3 regions of the Streptomyces sp. NPDC058773 genome follow, and region 2 is predicted to be linked to each of the others. Evidence: riboswitches for the same ligand, from Rfam matches in the RefSeq annotation. Region 2 holds a riboswitch; each other region holds the start of a gene.
The links. A riboswitch is a leader RNA that binds a small molecule or an ion and turns the genes downstream of it on or off. The one in region 2 is predicted to bind cyclic di-AMP.
Positions count from the first base shown of each region.

Region 1 (3,200 bases), on a different contig from region 2:
TCGTGCTGGTCGGCCTCAACCAGGCCCAGGACCACCCGCTCAACAACATCAAGCTCGGCATCAAGATGGCCGTACTGGTGGTGATCCTGGCGCTGGTCTACGTCAAGCGGGACGAGGAGACCGTCGACAAGGCGGTCTTCGGCGCGGTCGGCGGTCTGACCGTCGCCAACATCTTCATCGCGGTGCTCTGGACCTGACGAGCGCCTCCATACAGCACACCGCGCGGTCCACCCCTCCGGATTCGGAGGCGGCGGCCGCGCGGTGGCGTGTGGGGGGTGACCGTGGGGGGTGGTCTGGTGGGGGAGCGGGTGGGCGTCAGCCCGGACGGACGCTCCCGTAGATCGGCATGTAGTAGATCGACTCCTCCCGGACGTTGGCGCCCGGCTTCGGAGCGTGCACCATCTTCCCGTCGCCTATGTACATGCCGACGTGGCTGATGTCGTCATAGAAGAACACCAGGTCGCCGGGCTGCAGATCCTTGGTGGCCACCCGCTGGCCGACCTTGATCTGGTCCCAGGTCGTACGCGGCAGATCGACGCCCGCCGCCTTCCACGCGGCCTGGGTCAGCCCCGAGCAGTCGTAGGAGGCGGGCCCGGTCGCGCCCCAGACGTACGGCTTGCCGATCTGGGCGCGGGCGAAGGCGAGCGCCTTCTCGCCCTTGGTGGAGGCCGAATCGCCGGTCGAGCCGCCGGTGGACCCGCCCGTGGACCCGCCGGTCGAGCCGCTGCCGTCCTGCTGCCGCTGGCGCTCCCGCTCCTGCTGCTTGCGCGCCTCCTCGGCGGCCCGGCGCTTGGCCGCCGCCTCCTTCTGGCGCTCCAGCTCCGCCAGCCGCGCCTTCTCCTGGGCGGTCAGCCGGGACAGCAGCTGCCGGGCCTCGGCCAGCTTGCCCTGGACGGAGGCCTTGGACTCCTTGAGGGAGGCCTGCGACTGCTGCAGCTTCTCCAGGCTGCGGGTCGCCTCGGCACGCTGCCGGGTGGCCGCCGCCTGCTGCTCCTGGTAGTCCGTGACGGCCTGCTTCTGCCGCCCGGTCAGCCGCTCCATGAGGTTGTTGCGGTCGACGAACTGCTGCGGGTCCTTGGCGAGCATCAGCTGTGCCGTCGGGTTGACGCCGCCGGTGCGGTACTGCGCCGAGGCGAAGGTGCCCAGCCGGCGCCGGGACTCGTTCATCTTCTCGGCGCGCTCGGCGGAGGCGTTCAGCAGGTCGTCCACGGTGCCGCGCTGTTCGGCGGCGCGCTCCTTGGCGGCGTTGTACTTCTGGGTGGCCACCTCGGCCTGGTGGTAGAGGTTGTCGACCTTCTCCTTGACCTCTTCGATGGTCGGCTTGGGTGCCCTGGGGGCCGCGTCGGCCGACTGCGAGAGCAGGGTGACCGAAGCGAGAGCGGCGCTGGTGAGCCCGGCCGCGGTACGACGGCCTGTCGGCGAGGCGAGAACGCTGGTGCGCGGCTTGCGATGCGACGCCAAGACCGGCAACTCCTTCCGTGGACCGCCTACCGGGTTAGCTGTCGGGTTCGGGCGGTGTCACTGACGGAAGGCTTGCCCTACGGTCCGGACGTCCACTGGCGACGGCCGTACGGATCGATTCACCCCGGTGGTGCTGATGGGTCCCCGGCTCCGGGTGCCTGGGGCAGGGCCGGACTCGGCGTCGGCGGCCCGTGCGAACCTGTCGTCCGCGGGGAGGCGGGCTGCCTGAGCGAGGACGTTAGCCAACTCGTGTGGCTTCTGTGAAGGCTGATGTTCGATATGCCCGAAACCTTTTCGTGACCTGAACGCGATGCGGGGCTGGTTGTGGCAGATGTCGGATTCGGGTAGACGAGGCGCCGCCCTTTCGGGCTGTGGTTGCGGCCGTCCCGCCCCTGCCGCTCCGGTGCCCGCCCCACAGGCGGCCCGCATTCGGCGACTCCGCGGCGGACTGTCAGTGCGGCGGCCTAGACTCGGTGGGCGATGAGCAGCCTCTTTGACGACAGCTTCCTGGCGGACCTCGGCCACAAGGGCGAGGAGGAACACCCCCCGCCTCCCGAGGACGAACACGGCCCGGCCCCGGAGGAGATCCCCGCCGACCTCTTCGGCGGGCGTTTCGACGCGCCCGCGCCCAGGGAGCCGTACTACCGCGATGGCGCCGCCCGCCCGGCCGTCGACGCCGCGGCGCTGCTGGAGGGGCTCAACGACCAGCAGAAAGCCGCCGTGGTGCACACCGGCGGCCCGCTGCTGATCGTCGCCGGCGCCGGCTCCGGCAAGACCCGGGTGCTCACCCACCGCATCGCGCATCTGCTCGCCGAGCGCCATGTCCACCCCGGCCAGATCCTCGCGATCACGTTCACCAACAAGGCCGCCGGTGAGATGAAGGAGCGCGTGGAGGACCTGGTCGGCCCGCGGGCCAACGCCATGTGGGTCTCCACCTTCCACAGCGCCTGCGTCCGCATCCTGCGCCGCGAGTCCAAGAAGCTGGGCTTCACGTCCTCGTTCTCGATCTACGACGCCGCCGACTCCAAGCGCCTGATGGCCCTGGTCTGCCGCGACCTCGACCTGGACCCCAAGCGCTACCCGCCCAAGTCCTTCAGCGCGAAGATCTCCAACCTCAAGAACGAGCTCATCGACGAGGAGACCTTCGCGGGCACGGCGGCCGATGGCTTTGAGAAGACGCTGGCCGAGGCGTACGCGATGTACCAGGCGCGGCTGCGCGAGGCCAACGCGCTGGACTTCGACGACATCATCATGACGACGGTCAATCTGCTCCAGGCCTTCCCGGACGTCGCCGAGCACTACCGCCGCCGCTTCCGCCATGTCCTCGTCGACGAGTACCAGGACACCAACCACGCCCAGTACACCCTCGTACGCGAACTGGTGGGCCCCGCCGAGACCGCCGCCGAGCTCTGCGTCGTCGGTGACGCCGACCAGTCGATCTACGCCTTCCGCGGCGCCACGATCCGTAACATCCTCCAGTTCGAGGAGGACTACCCGGACGCGACCACGATCCTGCTGGAGCAGAACTACCGCTCGTCGCAGACGATCCTGTCCGCCGCCAACGCCGTCATCGAGCGCAACGAGAACCGCCGCCCCAAGAACCTCTGGACGGACGCCGGCGCCGGCCCCAAGATCACCGGCTATGTCGCCGACACCGAGCACGACGAGGCCCAGTTCGTCGCCGACGAGATCGACCGGCTGACCGACACCGGCGACGCCAAGGCCGGCGATGTCGCGGT
Region 1 covers NZ_JBHYPE010000022.1:59,334-62,533, reverse strand. Annotated here, with positions in the region: gene ACFW5B_RS20240 (hypothetical protein) at 1-197, shown strand, start outside; gene ACFW5B_RS20235 (NlpC/P60 family protein) at 316-1,461, opposite strand; cyclic di-AMP (ydaO/yuaA leader) riboswitch at 1,469-1,652, opposite strand; gene pcrA (DNA helicase PcrA) at 1,942-3,200, shown strand, end outside.
Region 1: linked by a shared signal. The riboswitch ahead of ACFW5B_RS20235 (NlpC/P60 family protein) and the one ahead of ACFW5B_RS23640 (C40 family peptidase) in region 2 are both predicted to bind cyclic di-AMP.

Region 2 (3,200 bases):
CGGTCAGCAGCGGTTCCAGACTCACCCCGTCCGGCGGCGGCATCGCCTCGCCCGGCACATACTCGTGTGTGAGCGCCAGGTCGACCTCGCCCAGCGCCACCGCCGCGGTGGCCTGCGGAGGTACGTACTCCGTGACGCTCAGCTCCACATCGGGGTGCGCCCGCCGGAACGCGCTGAGCGCGGGCGGCAGCAGATGCGTCCCGGCGGTCATGAACGTGCCGACCCGCAGCCGGCCGCCGGACAGCCCCGTCAGCCGGGACAGCTCGTGCCGCGCCTGATCCAGCTCGTCCAGCACCCGCCGGGCCCGGACGAGGAGCAGCTCACCGGCCGCCGTCAGCCGTGCCCCGCGGTGGTGGCGCACCAGCAGCGCCGTCCCGGCCTCCCGCTCCAGTTTGGCGAGCTGCTGGGAGAGCGCGGGGGCGGTGTAGCCCAGCCGGTCGGCGGCCCTGGAGATCGATCCGGCCTCCGCCACCGCCACCAGAGCGGCCAGCCGCGTGGGGTCGTACATAAGAACCTCTTTAGGCGGCCCAAGAACATTGCCACTACCTATTAAAGGCCCTGACCAGCGAAGCTGCTCCCATGGACGGACAGCTGATCGCCTTCACCGGAGTCGCCGCGGGCATGGTCACCATGCCGGGCGCGGACTTCGCAGTCGTGGTGCGCAACGCGCTCGACTCGCGCCGGGCGGGGGTGGCGACGGCCGTCGGAGTCGCCGGCGGACTGCTGGTGCACACCGCACTGGCGGTGGGCGGGCTCGCGGCGGTCCTGGTCGCCGTGCCCGCGCTCTTCGGGGCCGTCCAACTCCTGGGCGGGCTCTATCTGCTGTACCTCGGCGTCGGCGCGCTGCTCGCGGTCGTCCGGCGCGGGAAGGCGGGCGAGGACGACGCGTCGGGCCCGGCCGCCCCGCCGGCCGACCACCCGCCCGCGCTCCTGAGCACCGCCCAGAGCCTGCGCCAGGGCTTCCTGACCAATGCCCTCAACCCCAAGGCTCCGGTCCTCTTCCTCAGCCTGCTCCCGCAGTTCGTCCCGGCCGGCGAGCCCGCACTGCCCCGGACGCTGCTGCTCGCCACGATGGTCGTCGCCATCGCCCTGGTGTGGTTCCCCGCCGTCGCCCTGCTGGTCGACCGGCTCGGGAACTGGCTGCGCCGCCCCCAGGTCACCCGCACCCTGGAGGGCGTCACCGGAGCACTGCTCACCGCGCTGGGCGGCATCCTGCTCATCGAGCTCGTGCTCGCCTGAACGACGGGCCCGGGACGGCCGCTCAACCGCGGCCGCCGTGCGGCACCATCAGAACCTCGGCGCCCACCGGCACGAACAAGGAACAGCACTCCGGCATCCCGCGGTGACGGCGCGGGCAGCACCGTCACCGATCCGTCCGCGGGCGGGAAGCTTCCGCGCGCCGCGGCCGCCGGCAGCTTGCTCAGTGGCGAACTCACCCGGTCAACTCAACCGGGCCCACTGACAATTGATCACACGTAGGACGAACTACCGATCAGCCCACCCGGCCGTACGAGACCGACCGGCTCCAGATCCGCTCCAGCCGCACCACGCTTCCGGCCTTGGGCGCGTGCCACATCTGGCCGCGGCCCGCGTAGATGCCGACGTGGTAAATGCCGCCTGCGGAACGGAAGAAGACCAGGTCGCCGCGGCGGCGCAGGGTGGCCGGGATGTGCCGGGTGCGGCCGTACTGCGCGGCGGCGGTGCGCGGGAGATCCCGTCCGGCGCGCTTGAACGAGTACAGCGTCAGCCCCGAACAGTCGAAGGCGTGCGGCCCTTGGGCTCCGTACCGGTAGGGAGCACCGCTCTTGGAGGCCGCGATCTGGAGTGCGTAGGTGGAAACGGACGCGGCGTCGGCGCTCCCGGCCGTTCCCTGGGCCGCGGTTGTCCCGCCCAAGGTGACCAGCGTCAGAGCGGTGACGGTGCCGGCACGCGCCAGCAGATTCGGCGTCTGCATGCGCACAGTCATGCGCAAACCCTTCGTCAGCCGCCTGCGAAGGAAGACCTGTCGGGTTCGGGCAGGCGAAGATGCCCGGCCGTGCGTACGGCTTCACCCCAAGGAGTCTCGGCCCTGAGGCCGGGACCCCGTCCTGCTCGGGTCCTCCGCTCCCGCCGGTCCACAACGTCGACCTGACATCCGGTACGGCGGCGGGATTAGGCGCCCGTCCGGACCGCCCCGTCGCTGTGGCGGGGTCTTGCCGTCGAAGGGATCGTCACGCACCCGCCACCTGAATTCCGAGCTGAAAATGCCGTATGTGAGATGGGTCACATTTCGCCTGAATGGTTAGATTTGTTCCCTCAAGTGCCGTGGCGCGGGGTGTCGCACCCCTGGGACCAGGGGCGAAACATCAAAGGTCCCAGGAATTGTGTTCGCCCCGCGCAATTCGTCGCCTCCTCACATCGGGCCCGGACGCTACGCCGTATGCGCAGCCCGGTACGCGTGTCGGGTCAGTTGTCCGCGGGTGGCGGCACGGTCACGAGGCCGGCCCGGCGCTCACCGTCCAGTACCCGCAGCGCCCGCGCCAAGGTCTCCCCGTGCAGCTCGCTCTCGCCGCGGTTGTGCATCACCGTCAACGCGTCACGCAGCGCGGCGGCCTTGGTGACCAGTGCCTGGGCGGCGCGCAGTCCGGTGTACGTGCCGCTGTTGCGGGCCGGGTTGATCCTGCCCAGCAGGTCGAGTACCTCCAGGTAACGGTCGATCAGCTCGCCCTCGGCACGCGTCAGGGCGGGCAGCGGCGGCAGTTCCGGCGGAAGCATCCGGACTCACCGCGCGCCGAGTTGGGCAACGGGTTGCTTGCGCTGCCGGGTGAGTCCGTCGATCAGGCCGTACTCCTGGGCGGCGGGGGCGTCGAAGATCTTGTCGCGTTCGATGTCGGCGGCGATCCGCTCCCGCGGCTGGCCGGTGTGCTCGGCCAGCATCCGCTCCAGCATGTCGCGGGTGCGCAGCAGTTCCTCCGCCTCGATCTGCAGATCGGTCGCCTGTCCCTGGACGGGCTCGGGGAGCGACGGCTGGTGGATCAGGATCCGGGCGCCGGGCAGGGCCAGCCGCTTGCCGGGGGTGCCGGCGGCCAGCAGGACCGCGGCGGCGGAGGCGGCCTGGCCCAGGCAGATGGTCTGCACGTCGCACGACACGAAGCGCATCGTGTCGTAGATGGCGGTCATCGCTGTGAACGAGCCGCCGGGGGAGTTGATGTAGAGCGCGA
Region 2 covers NZ_JBHYPE010000029.1:34,256-37,455, forward strand. Annotated here, with positions in the region: gene ACFW5B_RS23630 (LysR family transcriptional regulator) at 1-508, opposite strand, end outside; gene ACFW5B_RS23635 (LysE family translocator) at 580-1,239, shown strand; gene ACFW5B_RS23640 (C40 family peptidase) at 1,493-1,966, opposite strand; cyclic di-AMP (ydaO/yuaA leader) riboswitch at 1,971-2,168, opposite strand; gene ACFW5B_RS23645 (hypothetical protein) at 2,446-2,754, opposite strand; gene ACFW5B_RS23650 (ATP-dependent Clp protease proteolytic subunit) at 2,761-3,200, opposite strand, start outside.

Region 3 (3,200 bases), on a different contig from region 2:
ACCGCCCGTATGTCGCGGCCCCGGCAGGGCACCGAGGAGACCGTCGCCCGTATCGACGCGGCCGCCGTCCGCGCCTACTACGACGCCCATGTACGGCCCGCCACGGCCACCGCCGTCATCGTCGGTGACTTCACCGGCGTCGACCTCGCCGCGGCGCTCGCCGACACCCTCGGCGCCTGGACCGCCTCCACGGCCGAGCCGCTGAAGGCCGCGCCGATCGTCGCCGACGACAGCGGCCGGGTGGTGATCGTGGACCGCCCCGGCGCCGTCCAGACGCAGCTGCTCATCGGCCGGATCGGGGCCGACCGGCACGACCGGGTGTGGCCCGCGCAGGTCCTCGGCACGTACTGCCTGGGCGGCACCCTCACCTCCCGTCTGGACCGTGTGCTGCGGGAGGAGAAGGGCTACACCTATGGGGTGCGCGCCTTCGGCCAGGTGCTCCGCTCCACCGCCCCCGGCTCCCCCGAGGGGGCCACGGGCGCCGCGCTGCTCGCCATCAGCGGCTCCGTGGACACCGGCTCCACCGGCCCGGCGCTCGAGGACCTGTGGAAGGTGCTGCGCACCCTCGCGGCAGAGGGGCTGACGGACGAGGAGCGGGATGTCGCCGTGCAGAACCTCGTCGGAGTCGCGCCCCTGAAGTACGAGACCGCGGCGGCCGTCGCCGGCACCCTCGCCGACCAGGTGGAGCAGCAGCTCCCGGACGACTTCCAGGCGCAGTTGTACGCCCGGCTCGCGGAGACCGGTACGGTCGAGGCCACCGCGGCGGCGGTCAGCGCCTTCCCCGTCGACCGGCTGGTGACGGTCCTGGTGGGCGACGCGGCGCAGATCGCCGAGCCGGTCAAGGCGCTGGGCATCGGTGAGGTGACCGTCGTCAGCGGCTGATCCCCGCCGTATGACGGACGGTCATATGCCGACATGGCGGCTCCCGTGGCACTGGTTCGTCACGGGAGCCGCCGTATGTCCGGTTTATCTCGGCTGGTGCACCGGTTCTTGTGGCATCCCGCACAAAAAACCGGTTCTGTTTGCCGATTGAAAGTTGCCCCGTTTAGCGTCGGTCCGGCTGTTCGTCACAAGTCCGCCACAACAGTGGCACCGGGCAGTCATCGCCGAGTCCCCGGACGGCGCGAGCCAGGGGAGCCGGGGACCCATATGTCCCGTGGGGTGAATCGGGCTCCTCTCCGAGGAGGCCGTAGGAGACCTTCCTGCTCCGAACCCGTCAGCTAACCCGGTAGGCGAGAAGGAGGGAAAGGACCAGCCAGCACATGGCGTTCATCCGTGCCACCGGGAAGCACCGCCGCACGAGCCGTCCCGTTCGGACGACCCGCAACATCGCCGGCATAGCCACCATCGCGGCCGGTGGTGTGGTTGCGTCCGTGGCCTCGCCGGCGCTGGCCGCGACGGAGGAGGCGGCCGCCCACGACACCGGGCTGCAGCAGGCTGTCGTGATCGGTGACGAGCTCGCCAACCGTGTCGAGGCGCAGGCCGACGCGCAGCAGGCCGAAGCCGAGGTCGCCGCGGCGCGGGCGAAGGCCGAGGCCGTCGCCAAGAAGCAGGCCGACGAGGCCAAGCGGCGCGCCGAGGCGGCGAAGAAGAAGGCCAAGGCCGCCCACGAGGCCAAGGTCCGGGCCGCCCGCGAGGCGGAGCGCAAGCGCCTCAACGCCTTCGTCGCCCCCATTGCCGACTCCTACGTCTCCACCGCCTACAAGGCCTCCAGCGGCCTGTGGTCCTCCGGCAGCCACACCGGCATCGACTTCCACGCCGCCTCCGGCACCAGCGTCCACGCGGTCGGCTCGGGCACTGTCGTCGAGGCCGGCTGGGGCGGTTCGTACGGCAACAACATCGTGATCAAGATGAACGACGGCACGTACACCCAGTACGGCCACCTGTCGTCGATCGGCGTCTCGGTCGGCGAGAAGGTCACCCCGGGCCGGCAGATCGGCCTCTCCGGCGCCACCGGCAACGTCACCGGCCCGCACCTGCACTTCGAGGCCCGCACCGGCCCCGACTACGGATCGGACATCGACCCGATCGCGTACCTGCGCGGGCACGGCGTCAACGTCTGATCCCCCTCTCGCCGGTGCCGCGCCCCGCAGGGCCCCGCGCCGCACGCCGAGCGTCCTTCCCGAGCCCCGGTCCCCCGGCCGGGGCTTCGGCGTATCCGGGACCGGTGGGTCCGCACCGGGTGGCGCCGGTGGCCCGCGACTTCCGGCCAAAAAATATCCCTGAATAACCCCGCGCCGTCGGAAAAGCCGGGCCGGTCGAATAGAGTCACGGAAAAGTCGCCGACCGGCGGCGCTTCCAGGGGATTACGGCGGAGGCTCGGAAGATGCGAGGCCATATTTCCGCGCATGCGGTGTGCACGGCGATTCGCGACGACATTGTCTCCGGTGCGCTGGCGCCGGGGAGCCGGCTGATCGAGGAGATCCTGGCGGCCCGTTACGGCGTCTCCAGGGTGCCGGTCCGTGAAGCACTGCGCACCCTGCAGTCCGAGGGCTTCGTCACCACCCGCCACCACGCGGGCGCCTGCGTCGCCGAGCCCACCGAGCAGGAGGCCGCCGATCTCCTGGACATCCGCGCCCTGTTGGAGCCGCTGGGCGCCGCCCGCGCGGCCACCCGCCGCAGCCCGGCCCACCTCAAGGTGCTCCGCGGCCTCGTACGGCTCGGCCGCGAGCGGGCCCGGCACGGCAACCTCGCGGATCTGCGCCAACTGGACGACTGGTTCCACGAAACGCTTGCCCAGGCGGTCGGCAGTCCCAGCCTGACGGCGCTGCTGACCCAGCTGCGGCGCAAGATCGAGTGGATGTACGCGGTGGAACCGCCGTCCCGGGCCGGTGAGTCCTGGGACGAACACGGCGCGGTGCTGGACGCGGTGGCCCGGGGAGACGCGGAACGGGCGCGCGCCCTGATGGCGGCTCATGTCGAGCGCTCGCTCCCGGTCCACCGGCTGCGGCGCCCCGCCGGGACCGAGGTGAGGGATCCGAAACCGCCCGTCAATACGGCACGCGCCCTCCCTTAACAATCGCCCCGTATACAAAGAATTGCAAAGAAGCGCAAAGAAATGCGGAATGGACTGTGGCGGTGTGCCGGTACCTGATTCGCTCCGCGGCTGCATTTGGCATGCCTTTTTACCGCACCGTGTGCGCTCATTGGTCTGCCCTTTTCCTGACGTGTCCCGGAGGGCGGTCGCCCGGAAATTCCGT
Region 3 covers NZ_JBHYPE010000020.1:17,984-21,183, reverse strand. Annotated here, with positions in the region: gene ACFW5B_RS19030 (M16 family metallopeptidase) at 1-882, shown strand, start outside; cyclic di-AMP (ydaO/yuaA leader) riboswitch at 1,095-1,250, shown strand; gene ACFW5B_RS19025 (M23 family metallopeptidase) at 1,263-2,063, shown strand; gene ACFW5B_RS19020 (GntR family transcriptional regulator) at 2,327-3,016, shown strand.
Region 3: linked by a shared signal. The riboswitch ahead of ACFW5B_RS19025 (M23 family metallopeptidase) and the one ahead of ACFW5B_RS23640 (C40 family peptidase) in region 2 are both predicted to bind cyclic di-AMP.